Regions from separate parts of the Clostridium sp. 'deep sea' genome, predicted to be linked through region 1. Evidence: a T-box and tRNA genes for the amino acid it is inferred to sense, from the RefSeq annotation. Region 1 holds a T-box; the other holds one or more tRNA genes.
The links. A T-box is a leader RNA that pairs with one kind of tRNA and senses whether it is charged. The one in region 1 lies ahead of thrS (threonine--tRNA ligase), so its partner is inferred to be a tRNA-Thr.

Region 1 (9,107 bases):
AGACGTAATCGAGTTTTATACGCTTTGCTCGAGTATTTTGCAGATAATGATACTCTAATACTAGAGGGCTTTATAAACTTTAGACTAAGACCATATCTTGAACAACTACGTAAATATACAGATAATGCTTTACAAGAGCTTTTACTTAGTAGAGAAAAAGAGGAGTTTACTAAACTTCTTCAATATTTCTACCAACTACAAAGCAATAAAGTGCCGTGTATACACGTAGTATTCCAAAAGGATGGTCAGTTTAAACTTTATGATAAAGATGAAAACTCATTACAAAAATTATGGGATGCAAAAACGCAAAAGCTGAAAAGTGTTGGAATCTCAATGGACGATATGTTATTAAGTGTTTTAATAAAAATGGCACCAAGTAAACTAGTTATTCATAATAAAGGAAATGTAAGTAAAGACTTACTTGAGCTATTAAATAGAATATTTAAAGACAGAATAGTCATATGTAATTCATGTAAATTATGTACTCAAAATTAAAGATCGCTTTTACCAAAAAAGTGTGTTAAAGTATCTATGGAATTTTAACATCATGTAAGAGCGAGGAAAAAAAAGTGACAAAAGACAAAAAAGGATTTCTGGTAATTGCTGTTTCATCTATTGGATTTGGGACCTTAGGAATCTGGAGTAAATTGGGTTATGATGCTGGTTTATCACCGCTTGAGTTATTAACTATGAGATTTACTTTTGCAGCTGTTTTATTGTGGATATATGCTTTAATTAAGCATAGAAATGAAGTAAATATTGGTTTTGTTAATATGGCTAAATTGTTTGTACAAGGTGGAATAGCATATGCTTCTACTTCAATTGCATATTTTTATGCTTTAAAATATTTGCCAGTTTCATTAACAGCTATACTATTTTACTTACATCCTATATACACTTTTTTTATTACAATCGTTATGTTTAAAGAAAAAATATCTTTAAAACGATGGGGAGCATTATTACTTACTTTTGTAGGTATACTATTATTAGTTGGAATTAGCAGTGGCCACTTTGATTATAAAATGATTGGTGTCTACTTAATTATTGTAAGCGGTCTATGTTACTCAATATTTGCAATTACAAATCAAGCCTTTAAAGCGGATTGTGATGGATATATATCAACAGTATATTCAGTAAGCTTTTGTGCTTTAACGTTAAATATTATTACTAGACCAGGAATTAGTTTATGGACATCACTTGATATGTCACAATGGTTAGTTGTTTTGGGTATCGCATTCTTTGGTACTGTTGTGGGCATGTTTGGACTTATAGTAGGTATAAGATTGGTAGGTGCAGCAGCAGCTTCTATTTATAGCTCAATAGAACCTTTATCTGCTTCTATATTTGCATTGTTGTTACTTAAAGAAAATTTAAGTGTAATGCAACTTATTGGCGGCATTATGGTTTTGTTGGGAGTTACAGTAATTAAAATGGAACAGTCAACTAAATCTGTAACAACTCAAAGTGCAGTCGATTAAATTTAAAATCTCGTATAGGTTGACATTGAATATAAGAAAATTTATAATAGTGAGAAATAGACAATAGGTAATGCGAAGGACAGTAGCTATTCAATAAATTATAAAAGAGAGATACAGGTAGCTGAAAATGTATTATAATTTTGTTTAGTGAAGACCACCTTCAAACCTTTTAGCTGAAATCTTTGGAGAATAAGCTAAAACGTTTGCTACGTTACAGCATCGAGTTGCTAAATAAATAAAAAATTTATTTAGAAAAAGAGTGGAACCGCGAATAACTCGTCTCTTTATTTAAGAGACGAGTTTTATAATTTTAAAGGAGGATTTATCGATGAATAAAATAACAATAACCTTAAAAGACGGATCACAAAGAAGCTATGATAAAGGCATAACTGCAATGCAAATTGCTAAAGATATCAGCTCTCGGTTAGCAAAATCTGTAGTTGCAGCAAAAGTAAATGACAAATTAGTTGATAGTAATTTTGAGATACAAAACGACGTATCTTTAGATTTAATTACAATCAATGAAGCTGAAGGACTGGATATATTTCGCCATAGTAGCGCTCATATTATGGCTCAGGCTGTTAAAAACCTTTGGCCTGATGCAAAGCTTGCTATTGGTCCTTCAATAAAAGATGGATTCTATTATGACTTTGATATGGAGCATCGTTTAGTTCCTGATGATTTAGTTAAAATAGAAGCAGAGATGAATAAGCTAATTAAACAAGACTTAAAATTTACAAGACATGAGCTTTCTAGAGAAGAAGCAATGAAGTTGTTTAAAGAAAAAAATGAGCCTTATAAAATTGAGTTAATTAAGGATTTACCAGAAGATGCTATTATAACTTATTATGACCAAGGCGATTTCCTAGATCTATGTGCTGGTCCCCATATTCCTGGAAGTAAAAAAATTAAAGCAATAAAATTAATGAGTATAGCTGGAGCATATTGGAGAGGTGATGAAAAGCGTCCTATGTTGCAGCGTATCTATGGCACTTCTTGGGAGAAAAAAAGCCATTTAGAAGAATATTTACATCGTATAGAAGAGGCAAAAAGAAGAGATCATCGTAAATTAGGTAGGGAGCTAGATTTATTTAGTCTTAATACCGAGTTTGCACCTGGTTTTCCATTTTATCATGGCAAGGGTATGATTGTACGTAACATTTTAGAAGAGTACTGGCGTATCAAGCATGATGAGTATGGTTACGAAGAAATTAGAACACCAGTTATCATGAATCAAGTACTATGGCAGTTGAGTGGTCATTGGGATAACTATAGAGAAAATATGTATACAACTGAAATCGATGATAATATGAGTTGCATAAAACCTATGAACTGCCCAGGCAGTATGTTAGTTTACAAAACAAAGATGCATAGTTATCGTGATTTACCATTAAGAATGTGTGAGTTAGGCTTAGTGCATAGACATGAATTATCGGGTGCTTTACATGGTTTAATGCGTGTACGTGCTTTTACTCAAGACGATGCCCATGTTTTTATGTTACCTAGTCAAATTGAGCAAGAAGTAGATAGTGTTATTAGCTTAGTGGATGATATCTATAAGGTATTTGGATTTGATTATCATGTAGAGCTTAGTACCAAACCTGAAAAAGCAATAGGTAGTGATGAGGATTGGGAATTTGCCACAGATTCATTAAGGAACGTTTTAGAAAAAAGAAACATGAACTATATAGTTAATGAAGGAGATGGAGCATTTTATGGTCCTAAAATCGATTTTCATTTAACAGATTCATTAGGCAGAACATGGCAGTGCGCTACAATTCAACTCGATATGCAAATGCCTGAGAGATTTGAGTTAGAGTATGTTGGTGAAGATGGCCAAAAACATAGACCTGTAACTATTCACAGAACAGTTTTAGGTAGCTTTGAGAGATTTTTTGGGGTTTTAATAGAGCACTATGCAGGAGCATTTCCAGTTTGGTTAGCTCCAGTTCAAGTACAAGTTATACCAATTACAGATAGACATGCTCAGTATGCTTTAGAGGTAGCTAACAAAATAAAAGAAACTAAAATAAGAGTAGAGGTAGATACACGTAAAGAAAAAGTTGGCTTTAAAATTAGAGAAGCACAGCTTCAAAAAATACCTTATATGATTATTATTGGAGACAAAGAGGTTGAAAATAACAATGTAGCTATTAGACAAAGATCTGAGGGTGACGTAGGTAGCATGGAATTAAATAATTTCATTGACTTGGTATTAGAAGAAATAAAAAATAAGAAGATAAATTAATTCCAATAAAACATTAAATTACATTTAATTACTATGCAATATCTTCGAGAATGAGTAGATACTATTACCGTACTGATCTTGGAGGTATTTATGAAAAAAAGTAATGTGCGTTGGTTGCTTGAGAATAGACCTATTGAAAACAATTATACAGCAGCATGGGCAGGTATTAATAGTCAGATAAAGGGCTCTAAAGTAGCTGTTCCAAGTTTGCAAGATGTAATTGATGCTAAAGAATGGGTTGATTCAAACCACAAATAAATAAGGGCTGCTTAGGCAGCCCTTATTTATTTGTGGAAAAAATTAAAGTTTTTTTATTCACCTAAAACGTCAAATTACGACAATAAAATAATGAGTTAAATGGTAATATGTAGATGAAGATGCTTAATTATATTATTGAGCAATTCATTAATTTAATTTAATTTAAGGAGGGATTAACAGTATGAAGTTTTTATTAGAGCCTAATAGTAGGGGCACATATTATTTTATAGATCATTCTAAAATATGTGGTGTTCACACAGATAAATGTCCTTATTGGCAAACGGCGTGTTAATATAATATTTTACAACATAGTGATCAATAAAAATTTAAAATATACGTAAATTACTTAATATAATATAAAGCAGAGTAGATCGTATTTAAACTCTGCTTTTTCTTTTTTTAAATCACTATAATTGCTTATGTAATTAAAAACAGAATTTATAATGTTACAAACTAACAAAGGAATCAACAAATATCGACACGTAATATACTTTAATAATGTTAATATATACCTGTAATTACAAATTACAAAAAATAGGTTAAATAAAACTTATAAGATTATATTAAGGAGGTGAATTAAATGACATATTTAGTAGATCCAAGCAAAAAAAATGCAGATATTAACTATGATACTAAAGTTAAACTCTCAGATATTTGTATTGTTTTTGATCGTGTGTGTAAAGTAGTTGCATGCTAAGCTAAATAAAAAAATATTTTTTACTTTAATAAGTAAAAATGTTATAAGAAATTTTATAAAAAGGAGGTAAATCATATGGTATTTTTAATGGATCCTGGTAAAGCTACAGGAAGAAACACTCTTGATACTGATTTGTCAAAAGTTTGTGGAGTTCACACTAATCGTTGTCCTTATTATATTACCCTATGTTAGTCAGCTATTAAAAACGGGTGAATAGTACCCAAATTGCTCATTTTAATAACGATGTAAAGATACCTACTTAAATTGTAGGTGTCTTTTGTTTTTATAGTAAGGTAAATATTTTTAAATTAAATAATAAAAATACTTACGGGTTAGGGGTAAGATATGAGTAAAAGTAAAGCAAAGTAGCGCTTGACAGCAGATTTCTAAGATATATAATTAAACAAATTGGGAGATAGCTAGTAAAGAGCAAGTATAATTATATTGTATAGGTAAGAGGAGAATTGCAGTGAGAAAAGTTTTGTTAGTAATATCTATAAGTATATTGCTTTTATGCTATGTACTTACTAAAGGTGAATCAACTAGCAATAATTATTTTTTTAGTAATGATGTGGAGCAAGTTAATTATCAAGGTAAATTTTTATTTGCAAGTTACAATGAACAAGATATTATTTTGTTTGTGAATGAAGTTGTAAAACATAAAGAAGGAATATTGTATCAACTAAAATTAAATACTGATGAGGTACTAAACGAAGAAAGACTAATAATAGGTTATTTTTACATAACAAAAGACTGTATTTATAAAATAAATCCTACAGAGGAAAATTTAAATCAAGTTAATAAAAAAGCAGAAATACCTGCTGATAGTGTTATAGTTTGTCAGGAAACAGCAGTAAAAGATTCAGTTGCAGAAACAGAAAAAGGTTTTCACAGTTATATAACTGTAAATGATAATAAATGTGTATATCATAGTTATAATAATGGTACTGAAACAGGTTATTATGAGACTTTTGTTTGGGAAAAGAATAAAGGTTTAGTTCATTACAAAAGTGGTTATGGTGCGGAGTTAAATTCAATAGAATTAAATATTATAGAATAGGTTTAGTAAGATTTTTTTGTAGACACATCATAAATAATATTGACTATTGTATTGACATAGATTAAACTTTATGGTAACATTCTTATGTTATATGAGAGCAAGTAGAGGCCACCGCTTCTCACCTTATGAGAGTATTATGAGGTTATTAATAATTAAATCCGTATTTTAATTAATAATTACAGGTGGCGTTGCTACCTGTTTTTTATTTTAGGAGGTGTAAACTATCAGTCGAGAACTGGAAATTAATAATCAAATTAAAGCCCGAGAGTTAAGAGTTATTGATAGCGATGGAGCTCAACTTGGGGTGATATCTTTTGACGAGGCTATGAAAATTGCCACTGAACAAAGATTAGATTTAGTTATGGTGTCACCACAAGCAAGTCCACCTGTTTGCAAAATATTAAATTACGGTAAATATAAATATGAGCAAAGCAAGCGTGAACGTGAAGCAAGAAAAAAACAACATATTGTGAATTTAAAAGAAATTCGATTATCTCCAACTATTGAAGAAAATGACTTAATGACAAAAGCTCGAGCAGCAAATAAATTTTTAGAAGCTGGCAACAAGGTAAAATTAACAGTTCGATTTAGAGGTAGACAGATTGTTCATAGTGAACTTGGTAAAAAAGTACTTATTAAATTAGGTAATCAATTACAAGAATTTGGTAAACCTGATTCAAAGATTAAAATGGAAGGGCGTAACATGACAGTTGTTTACAGCCCATTACTCAAAAAATAGAGGGAGGCCAATAGCTTATGCCTAAGATGAAAACTAAGCGTGGTGCAGCCAAGAGAATGAAAGTTACCGCTGGTAAAAAAATTAAGAGACATAAAGCATATTCAAATCACCGAGCTATGCGTAAAGGTTTACGCCAGCGTAAAGATTTACAAAAAGGTACTTATGTACACGAGAGTAATGTAAAAACAGTAAAAAAATTATTACCTTATCAATTTTAGGTTGACGCAGGGAGGATTATAATATGGCACGAGTACGCAAGAGCGTTAAATCAAGACAACGTAGACGTAAAATACTAAAAGCTGCTAAAGGCTTTAGAGGTGCACGCAGTCGTCACCTAAGAATGGCTAAACAAGCTGTAACACGAGCATTAACTAATTCTTATCGTGACCGTCGTCGTAGGGCAAGAGATTTCCGTAAGTTATGGATTACAAGAATTAATGCTGGTGCAAGAATGAATGATATCACATACAATCGTTTAATGCATGGATTAAAGCTAGCCAATGTTGATATTAATAGAAAACAATTAGCTGAATTAGCAGTTAATGATAAAGCAGCTTTTACTCAATTAGTAAATGTAGCTAAAGAAGCTTTACAATAAATATAAGGGTAAGTCTTCGTTCCACGAAGGATTGCATAATTGCATCGATATCTTTATCATGCGAATAAATCTCCCAAAAGACAATACAGTGGTATGTCTTTTGGGAGATTTTTCTTATTCCTAATTAATGAAATTCTATGAGCTACCACATAATGTTTCATTACGTCAACCATCTAATTCTAAAATTTTATCGTGTGGTGAGGATGCATCTAAACACATATAATCCCAAGATATGTTCATTGCTAGACAGCAGTTATAAATATACAAGAAAATCTGTTGTCAATCAACCATTAAGAAAAGTATGAAAGTACTTATTGAAATCAGCAAACATATACTAAATGAAATGTTAACAGATTTGCTAATAACATAGTTTTATTATATTATTACTAATTAATGAGATATAGCGTCGCTATGTCCTATTATTCTAAGATATACTACATATTGAACTAAAAAATAAATAATAATAATCAATCAATAGTTGTATTACGATGTTTAGTATATCTTTTTGCTACTATAGTATTCTGATGGCTTTAATTCTATGATTGTAAGTTATTGAATTAACTACATACAAAAAAAATAGCCAATAAACCTTAAGATACAGTTTTTCAAAACTGGTAAAATAAATATCATTTCTACTAACTAACTACAAATTTATAATTCTCTACAAATATAATAAAATCTATCAGCAAGATGTCCACACAATTCAAGAATAGCCGTCTGGCATCCGAATGCGATTGAAATGAGGTAACTGATGTACAAAAAAATGCGCATGGCTATGCGATATATGAAACCATTTACGCTGCAAATTATCGGATTGTTCTTGATACTCATTGTTAGTGTCAGCTTAAAGTTTATGCTTCCCAGACTTGCTGGTTCTTATTTAGATGGACTTAACAGTGGTCAGATTACACTTGCAATTCCTATATTTTATATTCTTTTTACTATAATTAGAGAATTTCTTAATGTTGTCAATACTTTTATAAGTGAAACGATTGGTTGGCATGCATCAAACAGGATGAGACTAGTTTTATTCAGGCACACTGTTTCACTTGATATGGATTATCACAAAAAGAATCTAAGTGGGGAGATTATAGAACGCATTGATGGTGATGTGAGCTTTCTTGCCAATTTCTTCTCCACTTTTTTTATTAACCTTATAGGAAGTTTACTGATGATAGGTGGTATATTAGTCTATTTCTATTTTTACAGCATAGAGCTAGGAATACTTTTTACGATAATACTAACTGGAATTATGCTGATCTTTTATCTGCCAAGAAAAAAAATAACTTCCCTATATATGCAGATGCGTGAGGCGGAAACCACCCAATTTGGCTACATAGAAGAACATATAAGGGGAGAAGAAGACATAAGGGGTATTGGCAAACAGGAATATACTCGCCACTTATTGTCGCGTATACTAGACAAAACTCACAAAATTACAGTTAAGGCACGCTTTATAGGAAATATACCTTTTACCGGTTTATTTACATTGCTTAACATAGGCGATGTGCTATCCATTGCAATTGGGGTAGTGCTTTATCTTAGCAATGATATTTCTATTGGAACAATTTATACTTTCATCAGCTATGTTGGATTATTGAGTACCCCAATCTGGATTCTCAGAGTAGAAATTGATCATATGCAAAAAATAATGGCGGCAATGAACCGAATTTACTCCCTGCTCGATATCAAGTCCTCAATTAGTTCTGGTAAGTTAAACCTTTTAAAAAATAGCCCTGTATCAGTGGACCTTGAGAATGTGTCGTTTTCGTATGTGAAAAATCAGACCGTGCTAAAAAATATTAATTTACACATTGAAAAAGGAAAGGCTGTTGGGGTGGTTGGAAAAACAGGCAGTGGCAAAACCACACTGATGAACCTGTTAGCCAAACTGTGCCAAACTGAGCAAGGAGCAATCAAAATTAATGGTGTGGATATCCGAGAGTATAACCTAGATACCTATTACCAAAGTGTATCATTTATAGGGCAAAGTGCGAGCATTATTAGTGGAACCCTAAGGGAAAACCTA
Region 2 (9,107 bases), 450 kb from region 1:
TTTTTAAACTTTACATTACCTTCATCAAATTTATTCATTTCGTGTTCTTCATTTGTGTAAGACTGAACAACTCTAATTCCTGATATACTGCTCTCTAAACGGGCGTTTACATCAGCAATTTCAACAGCAACCTGTCTAAATGCTTTAGACATTTTTTTACGTTTACTTATACCATATAACAACATGATAGGTACAAATGCAAATACTATTAGTGTTAATCTAATGTCTTTTCTTATCATTAATATAAAAGATCCTACTAATGTAATTATAGATAAGAACAAGTCCTCGGGTCCATGATGTGCTAATTCTGTTATGTTTCTTAAATCATTAACTATCCTAGACATTATTTTACCAGTACGTATTTTATCAAAATAGCTAAAGGATAACGTTTGAATATGACCAAATATATCTTTACGCATATCATACTCCATACGTGTACCTACAACGTGCCCCCAATAATTTACTATGTAGTTGCAAACTGCCCTTAATAAATATAATGCTATCATTATTGCTGCTAAAGTAAATAGTTTGTTAGTATCTTTTGCTGGAATAACATTGTCTAAGGCATACCTAGTAAACTCTGGAAAAGTTAAGTCTACCAAAGCAATTATTAATGCCGCTAACATATCAAAAATAAATAAAGGCATATGATTTTTATAATAACTAATAAAACGTTTTAGAAGCATATTATGAATTACTCCTCCCTAATATTACTAACAAGCTCACTTAGTAAGTTTGTTAGCATCTCTCTTTTTTCAGTACTTAAACTCTCTTCTATCTCTAATGCAAACAATCTTTTATGTTCTTCATCTATATAATTTAATAAGTCCTCACCCGATTTATTTAACTCTACAATATATTTTCTTCTATCATTTGGGTTTTGAATTCTTGTAACAAAACCTCTTTCTGCTAAACGAGTAATTCTCTCCGACATAGTATTTTGAGCAACATTACACATTTTTGCTAGTTGCCCTACACTATACTCTTTTTTATGCCTTTTTTTAGCTCTTCGCAGTTTCCACAATATCCATACTTGCTCTTTAGACATGTTAAACTGTGTTGCAACGTCTTTATATTTTTTTTTGTGGTACATCTCATGATGAATTTCATCTAGTAATTGGATTATTCTTGATGAGCTATCAAGCTTACTCAATTATTTAACCTCCTTTAAAACTTTTATCGCTCATACGATTATATAGACTAGAAACAATATCGTTCATACGATATATTATTATATTTTTTATTTTATGTCAATATTTTGTACTAAATTCATAACAAACATTTACTTGTTATCTTTATTAAAATAACCATTAGCAAGTAATTTAAATTAGTAAGTAAGCAGTAGGGATTTTTTGATTAATATGGAGAGTAAAAAAACTACTACATTACGTAGTAGTTTTTATGGAGCCAATGATGGGACTCGAACCCGCAACCTGCCGATTACAAGTCGGCTGCTCTTCCAATTGAGCTACATTGGCCTATTAAGTGAAATTTCTTTTGGTCGGGGCACCAGGATTTGAACCTGGGGCCTCCTGCTCCCAAGGCAGGCGCGCTACCAAGCTGCGCTATACCCCGTACCAGCGAGAATTATTATATATCACATATAGGTGTTGGTCAATAGTTTTTTTAAAATTAATTTATTTTTTTATAATAAACTTGTGTTTGTTACCCGTTAAACCTATACTTCAATACCTATGTTAAAAGAATGTAAATATTTTAATCGACTATTTTAATCTTAAATCATTATAGTTATACTAAGAATAGTAGATAAATATTGTAAGGAGGTAACATATGAAGTTAGTAGCCGATTTACATTGTCATACTGTTGCTAGTGGTCATGCTTACAGCACTGTTAAAGAAATGGTACAGGGAGCTGCCGATAAAGGATTAGAGCTTATTGCCATCACTGATCATGGTCCAAGTATGCCTGGAGGTCCTCATTTATATCACTTTGGCAATTCTGCAGTTATACCTAAGCAAATGTTTGGAGTACAGGTATTAAAGGGTGTAGAAAGTAACATAATTGATCATGATGGTAATATAGATATGCCTGAGCGCTATTTAAAAAAGTTAGACATAGTTTTAGCTGGCTTTCATAATTATTGTTATCCAGGTGGCAGTATTGAAGAAAACACTAGAGCAATGATTAATGCCATGAAACATCCTTATGTAGATATTATTGTTCACCCTGGTAATCCCGATTATAAAATTCACATAGAACAAGTTGTAATAGCAGCTAAAGAGTTACAGGTTTTTATTGAAATAAATAATAGCTCCTTTTCGGTATCTCGACGAGGCAGTGAAAAAAACTGTTGTGAAATAGCTAAAATGGTAAAAAAACATAATGCTATGATATCAGTAGGCAGCGATGCTCATATTTTTTTAGACGTGGGTAACTTTGTTAATGCCTTAGAGGTTATTAAAAATGTTGGACTTACTAAAAAAAATGTCTTAAATACCTCTGTTAGTTCTATAAATCAATATTTATCGCGTAAAGCTAACGGGCAGGTTCCTAAACAAAAGATATTTCCTACTAATTAATGTAATAAAATTGCCTATTAACTTTACTGGTTTTAACTAACTTGTATAAGGTATTATGTATTATTAAAGTTAGAACTATAAAGTAAGCAAAAAAAAACTGTTTTTAATAAAAATAAATGAATCGTATCACTTATTTGTTTGCAGTTTACAATACTTTTGATATAATAATAATTGAATAAATAGTTGCTTTTACCTCATATTGCTAAGCTTGTTATACTTGTAGCAAATTTGACCTTATGGTCTGTTAAATTTGGAGGATACAATATGTATAAAGACAAAACTATCACCTGTCGTGACTGTGGCAAAGATTTTGAGTTTACTGCTTCTGAACAAGAGTTCTATGCCGAAAAAGGTTTTACAAACGAACCAGGCAGATGTCCTGAGTGTCGTGCTGCAAGAAAAAGACAATCTCGAGGGAGCAATAACCGCGGACGTCATGGTGGTCAACGCCAAATGTATCCTGCAACTTGTTCTGAGTGTGGAAAAGAAACTCAAGTACCTTTTAAACCTTCTGGAGATAAACCTGTATATTGTAATGACTGTTTTCAATCAAAGAAAAGAAGCCAGTGGTAATAATACTGTCTTAATATAGTTTATAAAAACATAAAACCAAGATTTCTATATAAAGATATCTTGGTTTTATATTATTAAGAATAAAATAATAATATAAGCTTACACACTTTATGTTAACTGTTTGTAATTAATCTATGCCTATTATTTTCATTAATTGAAGGGCATTTCTGGTTTTAGAGATTCCATTTTTGAGCTTATAATCAAATTTTATTTCATCATTCTCATAATACTCTTGAAAATGATAATTTTTTATTACCTGGTTTTCTTGAAGATCACCGAGCTCAAGGTCGTGAGTAGAAACTAAGCCCACTGCCCCACTCTCTTTAAGTTTTTTTATTAAACGTTTTGCCCCAATATGCCTATCATAAGAATTAGTTCCTTTAAATATTTCATCTAGCAAAAAGAACACTTGTTTATCTTTTTTAGTTTCCTCAACTATCTCTTTTATTCTTAGTAACTCAGCATAAAAAGAAGACAATCCCTTGTTTAAATTATCACTTATTCTCATACAGGTATTAATATTAAAGACAGAACACTTTAAATAACTAGCACACACTGGAGCACCAGCATAAGCCAGCACTAAGTTAATACCTATAGTACGTAAAAAGGTGCTCTTACCCGACATATTAGATCCTGTAATTAACAATATAGCATTAGGACTTTGCATAGTAATATCATTAGCTACCTGCTTATTGGTTAATAAGGGGTGTGCAATATTTTTAGCCTCAATTACTGAGTCTTGATCTGTTATTTCAGGGAATTGCCATTGTGGAAACTCATAAGCAATGTTTGCAAAGCTACATAAGGCCTCTATTTCACCTATAGTAACTAACCAATCTTTAAGCATAGAGCCACTCTCACTTTTAAACTTCTCTAGCTGTATTAAACACTGGTAATCCCATAGAGTTAAGCCATTAATAGGAAAAAAGGCTTGGTTATTTCTGTTGCCTATTCTAGTAACTAAACGCTCCAACTTTTTAAGCTGATTTGGAGCTGAAATATTTTTATTATTACTTAACTTTGCCTTTAACTCTTTTAAGTAACTTGATTTAAATTTACACTTATCTATTTGGGTTAATATATGTCTGTACGCCTTTATGCTTTTTTGATACTTATATATTAATGTAAATTCTTTATTACGCTTAGTTATGCTAACTATCAATAATACAAACTGTAATGACACTAAAATAGCTGGAATAAAGCTTGGGCATATACTAAAATACGCCAACACTAAAGTAACTGCTGTAACAATAGGTAATGTCTTAAGGGTAATAATAACACTTGGTTTTGTGTATAAGCTTTGTTTTGAATTTGCCCAGTTTGTTAAATAATCGGTATCTACATTCTCTTCAGTAAACATTTTACCCTCAACTTGTAGCCTTTGACGCCACCATTTTTTAGAGGCCAGCTCTTTTATTGCTTGCTGTTTTTTAATAATTGTTTCTTTATTAAAGTTATACTTCGTTAACATACTAGCCAGCTTAGCTTTACCTATATAGGTGTTGGCAGTATTTATAAGCTGAAAAAGAGAGCCAACTCCAAATAAATCTAAGTCATAAGAGTAATTATGTTCTTCATTAAGGTACCCTTCTCCGTTATTCTTAAAGCTTGTCCACTCGCCATTAATTCTCATTATTGACTGTTTACTTATCTCGTTAAGATTAGTAAGATATTTATGGCTATCTCTTAGTTTTTTATGTCTAAACACAAAAAAAGCAAAAACTAGTATAAAGCCAGCAGTAGTTAACCAAGCTATATCATACATTTTATATTCAGTAGTTATTGCTGCTGTAGCTATTAAGGCTATAATAGTTAGTAATCTTAAACGACTTAATAAGCTTATGTTTTGGTTGAGTTTTTTTAATAAAGTTTCATACTTTTCAATTCTTTTTTTATATTTATTTGTGGGGTGCATAGTTTGCTCCTTGCAGTTTTATTATGGTTATATTTTATCATAACTGTTTTATAATAGATACTTAAATAAAAACTGCTACTCACATAATAATGAATAGCAGGGTTGCTATAGGTTAAATTTAGATTTAATTATTTTTGCCACCTCTTGAGGTGCTTTATTGGTATTATTTATATTATCGTTTGCTCTAGTTTACTCTTTAATTCATTTGATATTTCAGTTAATGGTAATCTTACTTCACTCGACTCTATAACACCCATTTTATTTAAACAGTATTTAATAGGTGCTGGGTTAGGCTCACCAAATAATAATGGTATAAAATTAGCAATCGATTTCCACTTTTTAAGTGCTAGCTGATGATTGTTATCTTTAATAGCGTTAAAAACTTGTATAAATACTTCAGTTTTCATGTGTGAAGAAGCTAATATACCTCCATCACCACCAAGATTAAGCGTGGTATAAAATAAAGCATCTTCACCTGTCAAAATCGAAAAATCTTTAGGTGGACTTAATAATAATTGTGTTGTTTGTTTTATGTCTCCACAAGAGTCTTTAAGTGCTACTATGTTCTTTAATTCTGCTAGTTTATATATAGTTTCATTCTCAATATTTTTACCAGTTCTATAAGGAATATTATATACAATAATATTGCTATCGGTAGACTCGGAAACCTTTAAAAAGTGCTGATATATTCCTTCCTGGCTGGGTCTATTATAATAAGGACAAACAGATAAAATACCGTTTAATTTATACTTTTCAGCTAAAGCTACTTGTTTAATAACCTTATAAGTATTATTACCACCAATACCTACATAAACAGGAACACGATTATTGTTATACTGCATTGTGTTAACAATAATTTCTTCATACTCATACTCACTAATAGTAGGGCTCTCACCCGTAGTCCCCAATGGAACTAAACCACTTATGCCTTTATTTATGTAGTAGTCAATCATTTTTTGGTACGAAACAAAATCTACTTTATCATTTAAAAAAGGTGTCACTAATGGGACAAAAACGCCTTGTAGCTTCATGTTATACCTCCTGTTTTGGCTTATGGTATAGTTTATTCTTGGGGTGAAAATCTGATCACATATAGTAGCATATGCAAAATACCTATAGAATTAAATTATATTCTTTTATAAAACTACTTAACTTCATAAGCAGAATTCCGTAACTAATTTTACCGTTATATATCTGTCCTATTCTTCCTACATTACTTATACTATTACTCCATTTTCTCTTATTATTATGTTGAATGATTGATATGTTCTTACAGCATAAATCTAGGTTATTTTCAAGTATACAATATTTGTAAATTTTAAATACTTGAAATAATGATAGGCTATCTATACTACTTATATGTATGTCACATTTTTTTATATTCCCAAAAAACAATATTTTAGATATACCTAATTGAAAAGGGCCTATAGTGTAATTTCTTATAGGTTTGTTTAATATATTACAAAATATCCACTCTAAAAATAGAATAATATACTCAAAGATACGTGCATAAAATGGTCTATAATAAGTTTCGATAATATACAAAGACATAAGTATACTTGGGTCAATATTATAGTTATCTGCAGCTTCATTAATTTTTTTGGTTCTTTTTTTTAAATGATGTCGCTTTATATACTTCGATTTCAGTAAACAATAAACTCTATCAATTTCTATTCTATTACTCATCAGAAGAATTTATAATTGTATTTACATAATTTTCTATATTTTTGACTTCATGTGATATACATATCATAAGTGCAGAAAGTTTAACCAAAATATCATAATTATAGTCATTATTTATATCAATCTCATTTATTTGGTGAAGATCATCACTATCTTCACTTTGTAAAACTAGAGAAACAAAATCTCCATATTCATAAGATTTGCAACTAAATAAATAGATATATCCATCTTTGTATGCAGCAAAGTATGATTTATCAAGATCAAGATCTATATCCTTTTTATTATTGTATAGATTACCATAATCACTATTTTCTATAATATAATTTCGAAGTTTTCTATTTGATGAAGAATATATATCCAAGTTAGTTGATATAGTTTTCCATTTGATTTTTTTATCTACTGTTTTAACTTTTATAGCATCAATTAATTCTAGTATTAAGCTTTTATCCATTGCAAATCACCTCAATTTCAGCTAAGATTAAGCCTATATAATAACATATTTTTGAACTATCACCATTGCTGTATAAATCATCTGAACATAAATTTTGCATAGCATTTTTTGCTTCTTTATTAAACAATTTTTTAAAATTGTTTAAACTCCCCATACAACTATTTATCTGGGTTTTGAGTATATCTTTTTCTTTGTAAACTTTACTGCCCTCACCAAGTAAATCATTTATTGCAGCTAGTTTAACTTTTATTGACTTGATTTTTTTATTGGAGTTTAATAAATCTATTTTCTTCTGTTTAATAGTATACTCTTTAATACTTATACTATTAAACAAAACTACAATTGAAATTAATAAACTTAAATAAGTAGAAATCACTACAAATTTATCTTCAAAATTTAAATAACTTACTATAAGATATAGTATTATTGAAGATAATACTATTCCTATGAAAGTATATATTTTTTTATTCATACTAAAGTCCATTTCCACATATTTTTTGTTAACAAATTCTTATTTAAGCATTCACTTTATATTGACTAGATTCTACTTTAATGCCTTTTATCTTTATAATTTTTTTAAATCAGGTATGTTGATTACTCTACATAAATATTGTATAAAAAAACATTAAACTTAACTTATCTTACATATAGGTATTAAAGTTGATTAAATTTTTTACCGTTTTAGTTAAATCTTCATGTATAATTATCTTTAGAAGATTCATATACATTTTTGTAATTTTCCTATTACAGGATACTATCCCCTTTCTAATATTTTCATAACATATCTATTACACACTGTCATTCCAATTCCTGCCTTTAAAACAAAAAAAAGAGCCACCTAAAGGTATCTCTCTTAATTTTTGAATATCATATGACATTCTAATAAGAATAACCAACTAAACGCTTCATTATTCCGTGGCTTACAGAATTGTTTCAGATTAAGGAATAACAAAAATCATCAAAATCATAATTTAAACTAATATATGATTTTGATGATTTTTGCGTAAGACGCAGAGCTGGAGCAATTATGAAAGCGTCCGTGGAAATAACCACCTATTAATCAAACAAATAACTACTAAACTCCCCCACTCATCAACCCCCTCACTACCATCAAACTCAACCTCAAACCCATACCGCAACAACTCTTCATGAAACTGAACCATAGTATAATGCCTTCGACTAGGTGCATAGGGTTTACCATCTATTATTTTCATATCAGCGAGTTCTACATTCTCAGGTACTGGTGAATAGACTATACCAGTATCGTTATCTCTTATATCATTTGTATAGTTTTTGTTTGGTGAATATCCAGCTGATGTTATTATGTGTTTTCCCTTTTCCTTTAAGTGTTTTATTACAAAGTCATAATAGGCAGCTCTATCTTTATCAGTTACAATACTCTGTAAACAAGAACTTGAAAAAATAATATCATACTTCTTGTATTTATGTTTTGGTTTTAGAATATCATCTTGCATAAATTTAGCGTTACAGTTAATGCTTTTGGCATTAGCTTTTGCTTGATTAATCGCTTCATCTATAATATCTATTGCAGTTACGTTATATCCCATATTATCTAGAATACAAGCATCTGCTCCTGTGCCTGTTCCTATAACAAGTACATTTGCAGGCGATACATTATTTACTTTTTCGAAAAGGTTATGTATAAAATCATTGTTAGTATACTGAACTATAAATGAGTCTCCACCATGTGCTTCATATCTGTTAGTTAAGCCTTTTTTAATCATATCATTATATCTTTTTTGATTTTCGTATTTATGCCATTTCATAGTCTTTTCCTCACTTTTCTATCTTTTAGAAGTCGGTTAAACTCTACCGTAATTTCTCACAGTACTTTATGGCGTTGTCTCTGTTTAAATTAAACCATTTATTACTTTTTCTATATAGTATTACATAATTTATATACAAGTGAAATTCATTATTTTA

Region 2: it encodes a tRNA-Thr, which carries the amino acid that the T-box ahead of thrS (threonine--tRNA ligase) is inferred to sense. The anticodon was not compared.

What each region holds. Positions count from the first base shown of each region.
Region 1 covers NZ_CP063353.1:405,983-415,089, forward strand. The annotation lists gene IMX26_RS01945 (putative sporulation protein YtxC) at 1-495, shown strand, start outside; gene IMX26_RS01950 (EamA family transporter) at 570-1,478, shown strand; T-box leader at 1,540-1,765, shown strand; gene thrS (threonine--tRNA ligase) at 1,807-3,726, shown strand; gene IMX26_RS01960 (DUF3787 domain-containing protein) at 3,817-3,984, shown strand; gene IMX26_RS01965 (hypothetical protein) at 5,151-5,741, shown strand; ribosomal protein L20 leader region at 5,835-5,954, shown strand; gene infC (translation initiation factor IF-3) at 5,983-6,480, shown strand; gene rpmI (50S ribosomal protein L35) at 6,498-6,698, shown strand; gene rplT (50S ribosomal protein L20) at 6,722-7,078, shown strand; gene IMX26_RS01985 (ABC transporter ATP-binding protein) at 7,830-9,107, shown strand, end outside.
Region 2 covers NZ_CP063353.1:859,143-868,249, forward strand. The annotation lists gene IMX26_RS04025 (ABC transporter ATP-binding protein) at 1-686, opposite strand, end outside; gene IMX26_RS04030 (MarR family transcriptional regulator) at 695-1,153, opposite strand; tRNA gene IMX26_RS04035 (tRNA-Thr) at 1,403-1,478, opposite strand; tRNA gene IMX26_RS04040 (tRNA-Pro) at 1,499-1,575, opposite strand; gene IMX26_RS04045 (phosphatase) at 1,792-2,541, shown strand; gene IMX26_RS04050 (zinc-ribbon domain containing protein) at 2,806-3,114, shown strand; gene IMX26_RS04055 (MutS family DNA mismatch repair protein) at 3,242-5,029, opposite strand; gene dapA (4-hydroxy-tetrahydrodipicolinate synthase) at 5,197-6,060, opposite strand; gene IMX26_RS04065 (hypothetical protein) at 6,143-6,715, opposite strand; gene IMX26_RS04070 (hypothetical protein) at 6,708-7,163, opposite strand; gene IMX26_RS04075 (hypothetical protein) at 7,156-7,635, opposite strand; gene IMX26_RS04080 (class I SAM-dependent methyltransferase) at 8,189-8,950, opposite strand.